Regions from separate parts of the Pseudodesulfovibrio tunisiensis genome, predicted to be linked through region 3. Evidence: predicted binding sites of a transcription regulator. Region 3 holds the regulator's gene; each other region holds the start of a gene.
The links. Region 3 encodes sigma-54, which starts transcription at its own class of promoters, with help from an activator protein. Its sites were predicted from a motif close to CTGGCACGGNNNNTGCTT; they were not measured.
Positions count from the first base shown of each region.

Region 1: a site for sigma-54 is predicted at 2,974-2,991, ahead of MPN23_RS10640 (NifB/NifX family molybdenum-iron cluster-binding protein). Genes of this name have one in related genera too.
Region 2: a site for sigma-54 is predicted at 1,798-1,815, ahead of MPN23_RS08115 (motility associated factor glycosyltransferase family protein). Genes of this name have one in related genera too.

Region 1 covers NZ_CP094380.1:2,160,919-2,165,986, forward strand. The annotation lists gene MPN23_RS10620 (tetratricopeptide repeat protein) at 1-99, shown strand, start outside; gene MPN23_RS10625 (HD-GYP domain-containing protein) at 138-881, opposite strand; gene MPN23_RS10630 (tetratricopeptide repeat protein) at 881-1,195, opposite strand; gene MPN23_RS10635 (substrate-binding periplasmic protein) at 1,523-2,284, shown strand; gene MPN23_RS10640 (NifB/NifX family molybdenum-iron cluster-binding protein) at 2,364-2,933, opposite strand; gene MPN23_RS10645 (CGGC domain-containing protein) at 3,397-3,759, shown strand; gene MPN23_RS10650 (hypothetical protein) at 3,954-4,340, shown strand; gene MPN23_RS10655 (6-hydroxymethylpterin diphosphokinase MptE-like protein) at 4,401-5,068, opposite strand, start outside.
Region 2 covers NZ_CP094380.1:1,651,236-1,656,303, forward strand. The annotation lists gene MPN23_RS08110 (cysteine synthase) at 1-1,721, opposite strand, end outside; gene MPN23_RS08115 (motility associated factor glycosyltransferase family protein) at 1,861-3,624, shown strand; gene msrB (peptide-methionine (R)-S-oxide reductase MsrB) at 3,878-4,918, shown strand; gene MPN23_RS17025 (hypothetical protein) at 5,003-5,068, shown strand, end outside.
Region 3 covers NZ_CP094380.1:779,973-785,040, forward strand. The annotation lists gene lptC (LPS export ABC transporter periplasmic protein LptC) at 1-310, shown strand, start outside; gene lptA (lipopolysaccharide transport periplasmic protein LptA) at 318-1,163, shown strand; gene lptB (LPS export ABC transporter ATP-binding protein) at 1,169-1,894, shown strand; gene rpoN (RNA polymerase factor sigma-54) at 2,137-3,561, shown strand; gene hpf (ribosome hibernation-promoting factor, HPF/YfiA family) at 3,600-4,145, shown strand; gene MPN23_RS03900 (PTS sugar transporter subunit IIA) at 4,147-4,596, shown strand; gene rapZ (RNase adapter RapZ) at 4,611-5,068, shown strand, end outside.

The sequences.
Region 1 (5,068 bases), 1.4 Mb from region 3:
AACTGCATTACCACATTGGAAAAAGCCCTGCACATCAATCCCGGCTTCGTGGAAGCGCAGAAATTCCTCAAGTACTGCCGCGCCCATTCCGCAGCCTGACCTCGACGCTGGCATTGTCCCGGCCTGCCTGTGCCAGCTCAACTCCGGGACACGACCGCAGGCGCATTGCCGCGCAGCCCTTTCATCATGGCCTTCACTTCATCCTTCACCTTGAGAAACGCGTTCACCACGATGGGGTCGAACTGCGTCCCGGAGCAGTGCCGAATTTCCAGGCAGGCCGACTCAAAGGATCGGGCGCCCCTGTAGGGCCTATCCTGAAGGATGGCGGAAAGGGAGTCCGCCACTGCGATGATGCGTGCGCCAAGGGGAATGCCGGCGGAACGCAATCCGCCCGGATAGCCCTTGCCATCACACCGTTCATGATGGTGGCGCACCATGTCCACGATTCCGGTATCCTTAAAGAACGGCACGGGGTCGAGAATCTCCGCGCCCATGTCCGGATGACGGCGCACCAGCTTCCATTCCGCGACGCTCAGAGGGCCCTGCTTGCCAAGCACCGCGTCCGGCACGCCGATCTTGCCGATATCGTGCAGATGCCCGGCAACATGGATCAGGTCGGCAACGCCCGGGGAAAGCCCCATTGCCAGAGCTATGCGCTGCGCGATTTCCGCCACCTCCTCGGAATGCAGGCTGGTGTGCGGGTCCTTGGCGTCGATGGCAGCGCCAAGGGATTCCGCGAACTGGTGAATGACCGTTGCGGCGGCAGTCCTGGGTTCGACCAGCCCGTACACGGCACGGGTCATGTCGCGGCGAAGAGAGGAAGAGACATCTGTCCGGCCCGCCAGAACCGCAGGCCGGACAACAGGAGGCAATGTGGACATCAGGCGGCTTCCGCCTTTCCGCCCAGGCGGTCCAGATTGGTGCGGATGACGCGATGCAGCACGCTGTCCGGCGCCTCGCGGCCCGTTGCCTTCAGCGCGAGAATGAAGCAGGCCCGTGCCTCGGAAGTCCGGCCGGAAAGCTGATGCACCAAGCCCATGTTGTTGCGTATTTTCGCCTCATGCAGCGGCAGTTTCATGGCCTGAGCCATGGAACGGGCCTGATCGAGCTGAAAAAGTGCGGTTTCCATCCTGCCCTCATGGCAGGCGCTCATACCTTCGCGATTCAACATGCCGAGAGTTCGAAGCTGTCCCATTGTCTTTCTCCATTGTTGCAAATGTCCTGCTTTGCCAATGCAAAGCAGGTGGAATACATCGCTCCGAAGACAGGCCTCGGCACAGGGCAACGCCGCCCCTTGAAACAGGCAAATGGAATTGTTCCGCTTTCCGCATGGCCTCTGTTGTAATGAAATTGAAATTCATTTTCAAGTTATTTCTTTCATGAAAGACAGCAAATCGATACTTTTCCTTCAACCAACCGGAATTGCAGGCGATACTTTGAAATGAAAAAAAGCTGTCCGCCGCATATGGAAAAAAAATGAAGGAATGTATATGCTTTTCCAAACACAAAAAGAGGAATCAGCGTGGCGCAATTTCTCGGGTGGATGACGGCGCTCTGGCTCGTCCTGACAGGATCGGCTCTGGCGGACGACATCCTGCGCATCGCAGTGGAAGATCATTACCCGCCGTTCAGCTATGCCGACTCGCTGGATCGGCCTGCGGGCTTCAACGTGGACGTGGGCCGGGAACTGGCCCGGGTTCTGGGCATGACTGCCAGAATCACGGCAAAAGCCTGGGACGACCTGCTGCCCGGCCTCGGGCGGGACGAGTACGACATCATCGTGGCCTGCATGGCCAGCACACCGGAGCGGGAGGCTGTCGCAGACTTCACGGACTGCTATTTCCGATCCATCACCGGATTCGTGGGCCGCGTCAGTCTGGGCCACGACATCTCTCCCGAAGCGCTTGCCGGACTGGTGCTCTGTTCCCAGCAGGGCACGGCGCAACTGGCCTATCTTGAAAAGAACTACGGCAAGGTCTGCACGATTCGGGCAACCCCGACCATGAATCAGGGATTCGACGATCTGCTGGCCGGAAGAACGGATCTGGTACTGACCCCACTCCTCGCCGCCTTCGAGTTCCTCAACAACCAGAAGACGGACGCGTTCGACATGGTCGGCCCGGCCCTGTCCAAATCCCAGTTCGCCCACGCCCCCGCCTGCATTGCCGTGCGCAAGGGCGAGACCGAACTGGTGGAAAAACTCAATCAGGCCATACGCCAAATCCGGGTCGACGGTTCCTTCGCCGCCATCTGTCTCAAATATTTTCCGTTCCGTCTCTACTGATTCCCCTTCTCTCCTTTAAAAGGAAACGGCGGAAGGCCCCCTCTTCCTTCCGCCGCACTGTCAATCCGTTTGCAAAAAACTATCTGCCACGGCCTCCGCCGCCCATGCCACGGCCTCCGCCGCCCATGCCACGGCCTCCGCCGCCCATGCCGCGACCGCCGCCGCCCATGCCACGGCCGCCGCCGCCCATGCCGCGACCTCCGCCGCCCATGCCACGGCCTCCGCCGCCCATGCCGCGACCACCGCCGCCCATGCCTTGGCCCATGCCCTGACCAGCGCCGAAGCCCTGCCCCGCATTCGCAGGAGTCGCGTTCGATCCAGCCGAAGCAGGAGCATTGCCGAGATATTCGTCAATGGCCTCCCGGACTGTGGCGGCCTGCGTCTGATAAATGGCGATCCCGGCCTGCTCAAGCGCATTCTGCGCCTTGGGCCCGACCTGACCGGAAATGACGACATTGGCACCATTGTCGGCGGCGAGCTGGGCAGTCTGGATGCCCGCGCCCTGCGCCAGACTCATGTTGCCGGAATTGTCCACGTAGACATGCTGGCCGGTTTCGGTGTCGAACACCACCAGACCGGAGCATCTGCCGAATCTGGGATCAACGGGATCGGCCGGTCCCGTGCCCTGAACGCTTACAGCGATCTTCATCGAATCAACCTCTTCAAAGTTACAGGTTACACCTGTCCCCTAGCACCGGCCATGCCAGCACGTAACCGCTTGAAATCCTGTCTTGCAAATCATTTTCAAGGCGCAGGATGCTTTTTTTCCATGAAAAACAGGGCGCATTCTGCGTCCTTTTTCTGATTTTCATCCAAGATCGCAACATGAATCAACGCGATTTCGGTCTGTTAGCCTCTGGCATACCCCATGCTACACTTTGCGAATCCGCCTCCACAAGCGAATCGGCTCAGCCTGCGGCGATCGTGTCGCCGCAATCAACCGTGCAGGGCTGTTGCGCAATCTTCTTGCGCGGCAGCCTCTGCATGAGCCGCAGGAGGAATCTCCATGCCCGACGGGCAGCGGCCCGACGGGCAGCGGCCCGACGGCATGACCTGTCGCGTGACCGCCCGGCCCAAGCCGGTTCTGTTCAACCTGCCAAGGAGAGAGACACATGGAAAAGATTCTGATCGTGGGGTGCAAGAACACCATGGACGACGTCTGTATCGGGTGCTCCCGCTGCATGGTGGCCTTCAACCGTCGCGAAGGCGCCTTCGAACGCTACGGCGAGGATGCGGAACTGCTGGGCCTGCTCAACTGCGGCGGCTGCCCCGGGGCGAGCATCGTCCCCCGGCTGATTCAGGTGAAGCTCTGGAACATGCCTCTGGGCGAAATGCCCACCAAGGTGCACATTGCTCCGTGCATCGCCGACCACTGTCCCCATGCCGACGATCTGGTCACCAAGATTCAGGTCAAATCCGGCTGCGAAGTGGTCATGGGTTGCCATGCCTATGTCCCGGAAAAAATCTACGTATAGCTCCGTACAGCATGAAGACAAAAAAAAGCGGGCCGAAAAAAACGGCCCGCTTTTTGATTCTGCCCGCCACACAATGCGTTCGGGAACCGGAGGCAAACCATTGACCGAGCCGAACGATTGGAGTACGCCGATTTCGGCTGCAGGCGACACCGACCTCTCGGGCCGCCGTTCATTCTCAACCCAACGGCACCATCATGTCTGTGAAATATCAACTGGATATCGAAGAGAAATTTCTGCGCATCGCCATGCGCGGCACACATTCCTGCCTTGAGGAAATGGTGAAATCCGCCAGATACATTCTGGACATGGCTCTGACACACCAGCAAAACAGGATTCTTCTGGATCGTACCCAGCTCGAAGACACCAACGACTATTACGACAAGTTTCTGGTGGCCGAACGTCTGGACAAGGCCCATGTGCAGCGCCACGGGATCAAGATCGGCAGCCTGATCCATTGCAAGAACCAGAGCAAGGAACGCACGCTGGAAACCCTGGCCCGAAACCGGGCCATCTCCTACCGCACATTCCTCACGGAACAGGAAGCGCTTGGCTGGCTGCTCGGCACGCCGGAACCGGCCTAGCGCCATCGGAAAAGCGTTCCCGCACAAGGGGGAACGGCGCAACAGATTGCGCTCGGGCTGCTAGCCCAGCCGCGACAATCCGGCTTCCAGCTCCTTCATGAGCGCGCCGCACATCTGCTTCAGGAATCCGAAATAGTACAGTGCGCCAGCCACCTGATCCGCAGCCATGGCCCCTTCGAAGAATCGCTTGTGGAAGACGAGGTTCCTGAACTCGCCGAAACGCTGAAGCATGAACGAGGTGTTGTCCCCGTCGTATATCCGGATCAGTTCCCGGGCAGGCTCCAGCCCCTTTTCACCCCCGGCTTCCAGAATCGCCAGCATCTTCACGCTCATGTCCTGCACGCCGCGCCACTTGCGATGCTCCCGCCGAAGATGCGAGGCGATACGTTCCCGCGAATGCTCGGGCACATGCGGCGAGACACGGGAAAGCTGTTCCCGGAGACTCGGATCGGCTTCCAGCCGGGGAGCCGAATCCATGACGACTCCCGAGCCGTGAATCAGACTTGCCTGCGAAGTATTGATCACTTCCACATTCGACATGCGGATGCGATCCCGAAACCAGACGGCCGAATCATAGAAATTCAGTGAAGTGAACACGGTCTCGCCATCGGCGGCACGGGCCGGATACAGCTGAGGGAATTTGTCGATCAGCTCCCGGGGTTGCGAGCTGGCATTGCCGTACTGGCTCCTTGCCGAATAGCTCAACCTGTAGGGATCGGGAGAGGACA
Region 2 (5,068 bases), 870 kb from region 3:
GTCTTGGCCACGGAATCCAGATTCATGCCCTCGCAATCCACGGCCATCTTGTTGATCACCCACGTCTGCAACTCGCGCCGGGCTGCGCTCCAGATGGCGCGCATGTTTTCCAGATGCGGAAACTGGTGGGTTTCGCTGCCGATGAACACGTCGATGCGCGACAGGGAATCCAGCGCCGCAGCAGCGTGCTGGAGAAACCACGAAGGCCGGACATTGCCCCATTCGGTCTCCATGACTTCGCCGCGCTTCAAATCCATGAGCGAAGCGCGCTTGAACAGAGTGAAATCAAGGGGGTTGTCCTTGACGTAGGCACCCAGATCAACCGTGCGCCCTGCCGAGACCTTTTCCAGATCCATGGTCCCGACCTCGCCGTACCGCTTGTCGCGAAACACGTCGAAATACACGGAACGCAGCTTTTCATAGGCCAGCCCCTTGCCCAGCAGCTTGCGGCACAGGTCCACGGCCGTGGAGCGGGAATCCGAAGCCAGAGGAAACAGCATTTCCTCGGAAATGCCCATGTCCCTGGCCTTGGTCCGAATGGCCTCCCGGGTCTGCGCGGCAAAATCCGCCCATGCCATGCCTGCATCGCGCGATGCAGCCAAAGTCCGGTCGTCCATGTCGGCCAGCCCGGCCACGGCAGTCACATCGATCCCGCGGGCAGACAGGGCGCGACGCATCACGTCCAGCACCACGAGCCGCCGCCAGGAATCAAGGCCGGAAATGTTGTCGAGACTCGGCCCCATGGAATACAGGCCCAACCCGCCCGAGGCGTTCAGCGGCTTGAGCGTTGCAGAAGCCGCGTCCATCAGGGACATGCAGCTCGCGGCCTTGGGCGCGAACAGCGGAGTGCTCAGGTAGCGTTCGCCACCGTCCGGAAAAATGGCCACGATCACACCGCTCTTCATGCGTTTGGCGAGCTGCACAGCTCCGCCAAGGGCAGCCCCCGAACTCATGCCCGCGAAAATGCCCTCTTCCCGGGCCAGCCTGCGGCAGTAGTCGAAGGCAACCTCGTCCTCCACGTGCAGGATTTCATCCATCTGTTTCTTGTCATAAATTCCGGGAGGATAGGACTCCAGCATGTTCTTGAGGCCCTGAATCTTGTGCCCGGCATACGGCTCCACCGCTGCGACGCGGGCCGTGGGACTCATCTCGTGCAATCGCTTGGCAATGCCCATGGCCGTGCCCGAGGTGCCCAGACACACCACGGCGTAATCGACCTTTCCCTCGGTCTGTTCCCAGATTTCCAGCCCGGTGCCGTTGTAGTGTGCCTCGATGCAGGCCGGATTGTTGTACTGGTCCATGAGCACATACTTGTCCGGTTCCTCGCGGGCCAGACGATAGGCCAGCTCGATGGCCCCGTCCGTGGCAAGATGGCCGGGAGTCAACTCGATCTCGGCTCCGTAGGCGCGCATGATCATCTTGCGCTCCTCGCTGGCGGTCTCGGGCATGATCAGCCGGATGCGATATCCCTTGACCGCGGCCACCATGGCCAGACCGATGCCGGTATTGCCGGATGTGGGCTCGATGATGATCTTGTCAGGGCTCAACTCGCCCGAACGTTCCGCAGCCTCGATCATGGCGCGAGCCACACGGTCCTTGATGGAGCCGCCCAGATTGGCGCATTCCAGCTTGGCCAAAATCTTGACGTTCGGATTCGGATTCAGGCGGCGTATTTCCACAAGGGGTGTGGACCCGATGAGGGAAAGCAGGTCTCTATTCATGGCATTTCCTTGAAATCAGGGAACATGAAGTTATATTTGTCATCCGCACGGTAGGGCAAAAATCCGATGGACGCAACTGGCACGCATCATGCAAATTTTCCGACGATCCGCCATGAAACCAGCGCCCCAAGGAGACGTCATGACAGGCTACCCGTTCATCAAGGACAACATAGAGGCCCTCAAGGAAATGGGCCACCCGGTCTATACCTGGCTTGCCAGCGGCCAGTATGATCAGGAAGACATGACCAGCAGGCTGTTCATCAACGACCTCGGCCTGCACGACTGGCGCATGGACAACGGCACGGGCATTTTCGAGGCCCTGCCACCCGTGGGCGCATACAAGAACTGGAATCCCGGGGAAAAGGCCGGAACCAGCGCCACCATCATCGTGGGCTGCAATCTCGGCTACGGCGTGAACCACGTGCTCATGAACACCCCGGACACGCACAAGGTCATCCTGCTCGAACCCCGGCCCGAAATGCTCATGGCCTGCCTCGGCCAGACCGACTACCGCCCGTTCATGGAAGCGAAGAAGCTGCACCTGATGGTCCCGGACGAAAACTACATTCAGGAAGTCATCCGCAATCTGGACATGCAGTTCATCTACGGCCAGATTCATCTGCGCGGCGACCTGCCCAGCCGACAGATAGGTCCCGAGTACGCGCACTGGACGCGCATCATCAAGGAAAAGCTGGAAAACTTCTCTCTGGAACTGTCCACGCTGCGCCACCGGCAGGACACCATGGTGAGCAACGAACTCAAGAATTTCCGCCGCGCCCTGAACGACGGCAGCCTGCTTCAGCTCGAAGGAGCGGCACAGGGCATGGGCGCGGTCATTCTGGGCGCCGGGCCGAGCATCGCGGAAACCGCACCCAAGCTTGCGGCCGATCCCGGAAACATGCTCTACACCACGGCGCTCCAGACCCTGCCCGTACTTCAGCAGCACGGACTCAAGCCGCACATCTGTCTGGCCATCGACTTCGATGACAGCATGCTCAAGGTCTATGACCGTCTGGACCCGGAATTCGCTCGGGACATTCCCCTGATCTACTCCACCAAGCTCAATCCCGAAGTGGTGGAGCGGTACCCCGGCCCCACCGTTCCTCTGTGGACCGTGGGCGGCATGGGCACCTTCGTGATGAAGGACCGGGAACTGGTTCTGGACGCGGGCGGCAACGTGAGCCTTGCCCTTGCCCGCTTCCTGCGCTGGTGCGGGGTCAGCCACATCGTGCTGGCCGGTCAGGATTTCGCCTATGTGGGCGCACGCACCCATGCCAACGGCCACCACGCCACGGGCAACCTGAAGTTCAATCCGCGCATGCACCAGAGGATCACGGATATCCATGGCAACGAACTCATTTCCTCCATCCAGTACCTGACCGCGAAACGCGAGATGGAAGAAGACCTCACACGCGGAAATTTCCCGGTCTTCAACCTCTACGGTGGCGGTGCGCCCATTGACGGCACCACGCCGGAAAGCGTGGAACAGGCCCGCATGCGGGGTCATCTGGCCTCGACTCCGGGCAGCGTGACCCGATTTCTGGCCGCGCTGGAAACCTGCCGCACGATCCGGCCGCGCATGTCCGCCGTGCCTCAGGGACCCTCCTGGGCCGCTTCCCTGCGCAACGTGGAAAAACGACTCAGGAAGCTGTTCAAGCACGTGGCCGACAATCAGGAGGAAATCCACAAAACAATGCAGCAGGTGGAGGAATTCATAAAGCAGGACGCCCTGTACATTCCCTACCTGTACAATGAAACCGTGGACATGGCCGGTCTGACTCGCGCCAAGTTCCGTTACGAAGCCAAGGATTTCCAGACCTTTCGCACAATCATGAAAACCGTTATCCGCAAGGTCCGGGAAGTGGACCGCCACGTCTGCCCCAAGGACACGCTGGCAGCCTGACAGGCCGCCCCCATCCGTTGACAAAGCCCTCCTGCATCTTGTGCAGGAGGGCTTTTTCCTGTTGCCCGCCTCCTGATTCTCATTGACTGCGGGCATCAAGACCCTATCTTCTATTAATGATAAAAATAACCATTTACGACAGGTGGTGACAATCATGAACCCGACTGAAAAAATGTTTGCCATCATTGGAATGGCACTCCTGGCATTCGGGATTCTGCTGTTCGCGGATGGAAGGAAAGCAATCGGAGACGACATGACCGAATCGAAGAAAACGGAAACGGCAGTACTTGCGGGCGGCTGCTTCTGGTGCGTGGAGGCGGATATGGAAAAGACGCCGGGCGTGATACGCGCCGTGTCCGGCTATGTGGGCGGCACCGAGCCGAACCCGAGCTACGAGCAGGTTTCCGGCGGCACGACCGGCCACAGGGAAGCGGTTCAGGTGGAATTCGATCCCGCCCGGATCACCTATGCCCGGATTCTGGACGTATTCTGGAAGCATCATGACCCCACGGACCCGGACGGATCGTTCGGAGACAGGGGGCACCAGTACACCTCGGCCATATTCTATCAGAATGACGACCAGAAGCGCATCGCCGAAGCCTCGCGCGACGCATTGAACGAATCCCGCAGATTCAGCAAGCCCGTGGCAACGGAAATCCTGCCGCTGAACCAGTTCCACAAGGCCGAGGAATACCATCAGGACTATTACAGGAAGAATCCGGTACGATACAAAAGCTACCGTTTTCTCTCGGGACGCGACCGCTTCGTGGACAAGCATTGGGGCGACGAAGCCGAAATGCCGGCAGCAATGCCGAAGGCACGGACCAAGGCCCCGACCTATGCCAGACCGGACGATGAAACCCTGCGCCAGAAACTGACCCCGCTCCAGTACAAGGTCACGCAGGAGAACGGCACGGAGCAGCCCTTTGCCAATGCCCATTGGGACAACCACAAGCCGGGCATTTACGTGGACGTCGTGTCCGGAGAGCCGCTGTTCAGCTCGCTGGACAAGTTCGACTCGGGCACGGGCTGGCCGAGCTTCACCAGACCGCTCGAACCGGAAAACATCGTGGAAAAAAAGGACGAGACCCTGTTCACGCTCCGTACGGAAGTGCGCTCGCGCCACGGGGATTCCCATCTCGGCCACGTGTTCCGGGATGGCCCGCCGCCCACGGGACTGCGCTACTGCATCAATTCCGCCTCCCTGCACTTCGTGCCGGCTGAAGACTTGGCAAAGGAGGGATACGGCAAGTATTCCAGCATATTCGAGCAGGCGAATACCGTTCGAAAATAAGATACTCACGAGGTTTACAACCGGGCCCAGCTCTGTTACTCGGGCGGTTCCCCACAGGGGAAAGCGTATAGGGAGGAGCGTATCATGAACTACTGGACCGAACTCGGATGGATCATCATCCCCATGGATGCCATCGAAATCGGATTCGCC
Region 3 (5,068 bases):
AGTCTATGTCAAGGCGGCAACCGGCGAAGTGGACCAGCAAAATGACAACCTCATGCTGCACGATGAAGTCAAGGGCCGCTTCGGTCCGTTTACTCTGGATGCCGGGCAGCTTGATTATGTCGGTGCCATTGAAAAGGTATACCTCAAGGGCGGAGTGGCCGTGAAACGGCCGGATATGCTGGTGAAGGCCATGGCCGTGGAAATCGATCTCGTGTCGCGTCAGATGATCGCGGCTGGCGGGGTGACCGCTCTTTTGGCCCCGGAAGGCATTGAAGAAAGTCCCTTTTACGAAGCACAGAACAAGGAGTAACTCTCCGATGAAAACGACCCGAATCGCATCTTTCGCCATACTGCTGACGTTTCTCGCCGCTTTTTCCGCCATGGCCGGGGAGTGGGGAGAAATTCGGGCCGCCTCGGTGAATCTCAATGTGCGAGAGGCGCGTAGTCCCAAGTCCGCGCATGTGCTGACCCTGACCAAGGGGGAACAGGTACGCGTGGATTTTGCCAGGGATGGATGGATTGCCGTGTTTGATCTCAAGGAAACCGTCAGGGACGAAAAACGCGCCTTGGGATATGCCAATGCCAAATATCTGGTTGCCGTTCCCGAGTCCGCGAAAGTCGTGAATACTCCGGCAAAACAGCCGGAAGCCGTCCCCGAACCCGAAGGGGAGGGCGAACTGACTGCGGCGGTGGCCGTGGAACCTCCGGCAGCAGTCAAGCCTTTGGGAGCTGATCCCCAAAAGGCCCCGGTCAAGATTACGGCCGACCGCATGACCTATGATGAAAAAAACAAGGTCGTGTCCTTTGTTGGCAATGTGAAGGCCAGGCACGGCAAGCTGATCCTCGATGCGGACAGACTCTCCGCCTTCTTTTCCTCGGCCAATGACAAGGCGTTCAGCGTGGACAGCGTTGACCGTATCGTGGCCAACGGCAATGTCCGGGCTCGCAAGGACAACACGGAAGGCTCCTGTGAAACCGTCACCTACCATGTGGAAAAGCAGTTGCTTCGCATGGAGGGAAATCCGGTTCTCAAGGACGGTCCCAATTCCATTGCCGGTGAAGTCATCAATTTCTACGTGCGTGAAAACCGCAGCGAAGTCGTGGGCGGCAGCAAGAAGCGCGTTGAAGCCATCTTCCTGACTCCCAAGATCAAGGTGGACTAACGAAAATGTCCAAAGGACTTGCTGCAAAAGGGCTGGCCAAACGCTACGGCCAACGCGAGGTGGTGCACGGCATCAGCCTTGAGGTCAATCCCAAGGAAGTCGTGGGACTTCTCGGTCCCAACGGCGCGGGGAAAACCACGACGTTCTACATGCTTGTCGGCATTGTCAAACCCAATGCCGGCGAGGTGTCGCTGCATGGCAAGCCCATCACCGGCCTTCCTCTTCATGAACGCGCACGCCTCGGCGTGAGCTATCTTCCCCAGGAAAGCTCCATCTTCAAGAAGCTGACCGTCCGCCAGAATCTGGAGATCATTCTGGAACAGACCGACATGACCCGGGCTCAGCAGCGGGCCCGCGCCGACGAGCTGCTGGAGATGTTTACCATCACCAAACTTCAGGATCAGGCCTCCATGTTCCTGTCCGGCGGCGAACGTCGTCGTCTGGAAATCGCCCGGGCCCTGATTCTGGACCCGGATTTCATCCTGCTCGACGAACCGTTTGCCGGCATTGACCCCATTGCGGTCATCGACATTCAGGAAATCATTTCCGTGCTCAAGAGCATGGGCATCGGCGTATTGATTTCCGACCACAATGTGCGCGAGACCCTGAGTATCTGCGACCGCGCCTATCTCGTTTACGAAGGCGCGGTCATTCTGGAGGGAGCTCCCGAGGAAATCGTCCAGAACAGTCAGGCTCGGCAGATATATCTCGGCGAGGATTTTCGCCTGTAAAAGCGGATTCCGCGTTTTTTCCCCTTTTCCCGATTTACACCTCCCGGAAAGGTTTGGTACACTTTTTTCATATCGTGTATCTGCCTGTATATTTTCTATAGTCACGGCATGTTAGGCGGTTTGTCTTGCAGGGGTGCCCAGTGTGTGGCATAGTATCACAAACGATCGGATTACAATAACGCATGATTTGATAATCGAGCACAACCCGGAACGGGCTTCAGCGGCGTTCACAGGGCATCAATATGGGACTGGAACTCAGACAACAACTCAAGCTTTCGCAACAACTGGTCATGACTCCCCAGTTGCAGCAGGCCATCAAGCTGCTGCAACTCTCGCGTTTGGAATTGGTTGAAACGGTTCAGCAGGAACTTCTGGAAAACCCGTTTCTGGACGAATCGGAAACGGACCCCATCGAACCGCAGCATGAAAGCGACCCCAACGAAAAGCTGAGCGAATCCCAGGAAAACGAGGAACTGGTCCGCAATGCGGACTGGGAAAACTATCTCGGTGAATTTTCAAGTACCTCGAAGCAGGCTCAGGTCCGGGAAACGGACCACCCTGAAGAAGGGCTCTCCTTTGAAGCCCGTCTGGCATCGAAACCTTCTCTCGAAGGCCATCTGAGCTGGCAGATTCATCTTTCCGATTTCACGGAACAGGACCTTGCCATCTGTGAAGTCATTCTGGGCAATCTGGACAGCAAGGGATATCTCCAGGCCTCCATTCAGGAAATACAATGCATGGTTTCCGCTCCGGAAGAGAGCATCGAGGCCGTGATCAAACGCATCCAGCGGCTTGATCCGGTGGGCGTGGCATCCCGCACCCCGCAGGAATGTCTGATGGTCCAGATGGAGTTTTTCAAAATGGACGAAGACCCCATTCTGGTCTCGCTGGTTACCGAGCATCTGGAGGACCTTGAAAAGCATCGCTACAAGCCCCTTGCACGCAAGTTCAAGATTTCATTGGAAGAACTCAAGGGCTATCTGGATGAAATCCAGAAGCTCGACCCCATGCCCGGGACTAATTTCAGCAGTACCGAACCATATTACGTCAGCCCGGATGTCTTCGTGTACCGCTACGGCGACGATTTCGTCATCATCCTGAACGAGGACGGACTGCCTCGGCTGCAGATGAATTCCTTCTACATGGACAGCCTGGACGCGGCTCCGGCCAAGGACAAGGAATACTTTCAGGAAAAGATGCGTTCGGCTGCATGGCTCATGAAAAGCCTGTACCAGCGGCAGCGCACCTTGTATAAGGTAGTTGAGAGCATAGTCCGCTTTCAACGCGAGTTCTTCATGAACGGGGTGACCAAACTCAAGCCCCTCATCCTCAAGGAGGTCGCCGAGGACATCAGCATGCACGAATCCACTGTCAGCCGGATTACCACCAACAAGTATGTGTCCACGTCGCACGGAATCTTCGAATTGAAGTTTTTCTTCAACAGTGCGCTGGACCTGGGTGACGGCTCTCAGGTGGGCTCTGAAAGCGTCAAGGCGCTCATCAAGAAGATGATCGCCGAGGAAGATCCCAAGAAGCCGCTGAGCGACGAACGCATCGGCGAGATTCTCAAGGAAAAGCTGGACGTGAACATCGCCCGACGCACCGTGGCCAAGTATCGTTCCGCAATGGACATTCCGTCCTCTTCCAAGCGCAAGCAGTTTTTTTAACAGGTTGTCTGTACCCATCATCAACCAGGAGGGTAACCATGAACATCAGCTTCACCTTTAAGAATTTCGAACCGTCCGATCATCTCAAGGGCTATGCAAACAAGCGGTTTGAAAAGCTTGGAAAGTTTTTCACCGGCGACGAGGTTGCCGAACTGCAGGTGAATTTGCTGGTAGAAAAGTTTCGCCACAAGGCGGACATCGTGCTTACCGCCGACAATATTCATATCTCGGCCTTCGAATCTTCCGAAGACATGTATTCCACCATCGACATGGTGCTGGACAAGGTTGAAGCCCAGCTCAGAAAGATGCGTGAAAAGATGAAGGGCCGCAGCAAGATGGCGCGCGGCAACAAGACCGTGCAAATGAACGTCCTCAGCTTTGATGACCTCAGCGGCGAACGTACGCCGTCGATCGAGCTGACTTCCGAATATGAACCAAAGCCCATGAGCGTGGACGAAGCCGCCATGCAGCTTGAAACCATGGATCACGAATTCCTGGTGTTCCGCAATGCGGAAACCGAAGGCGTCAATGTCATCTACAAGCGCAAGAACGGGGATTTCGGACTGATCGAACCTGGATTCTGACATGATACTTGGTGATTACCTGGACAAGAAACTCATCTTTCCGAACCTCGTTTCCTCGACAAAGTCCGAGGTACTGAAAGAACTTGTCGCCCCCTTGGGCGAAGCATATTCCGAGTTGGACGCGAACGAGGCCGTTCGCGTCCTTCTCGAACGTGAAGGGCTTGGTTCCACCGGCATCGGAGATGGAATCGCCATCCCCCACGGCAAACTCGACGATCTGGACAGGATTCTCGTTCTGGTGGGACGCAGCAGCGAAGGGGTGGAGTTCGATGCGCTCGATCACAAACCCTGCCACATCTTCTTTCTCGTGCTTGCTCCGGCTCAGGTGGCGGGAATGCATCTGCGCATTCTGGCGCATATTTCCCGGCTCCTGCGCGATTCCTCGTTCAGACAGGAATTCATGGATGCCGTGGATGCAGATACCCTCTGGAACCTGCTCAAGAACGCGTAACCAACCGAGTGGCGATGTCTCCGCGCAACACTTTTCCCGTCATCGTGGTCACCGGCATTTCCGGCTCCGGAAAAAGCACGGCTCTCCGGGTATTCGAAGATCTCGGATATTTCTGCATTGACGGCCTGCCAGCGGGCATGGTGCCCAAGCTGGCCGAACTTTTTTCCGGACAGGACAAAAAGCATCGAGGTCTGGTATTGGGCATGGACCTGCGCCAGCCCGATTTCCCTCGGCGCTGGGAAGACGTCGTCAGCCAGTTGCAGGAGCAGCAGGCAGCGGTTCAGGTGGTCTTTCTGGAAGCGCGAATGGACACGCTCGTGCGACGGTACGCCACCACCCGTCGCCCGCATCCTCTGGAAACCCGGGATTTGGGACTGGAGCAGGCGCTGGAGCGGGAACGCGACCTGTTGGACCCCGTCCGGCAGACCGCAGCTCTGGTCATCGACACCACGGGGTATTCCATCCATGACCT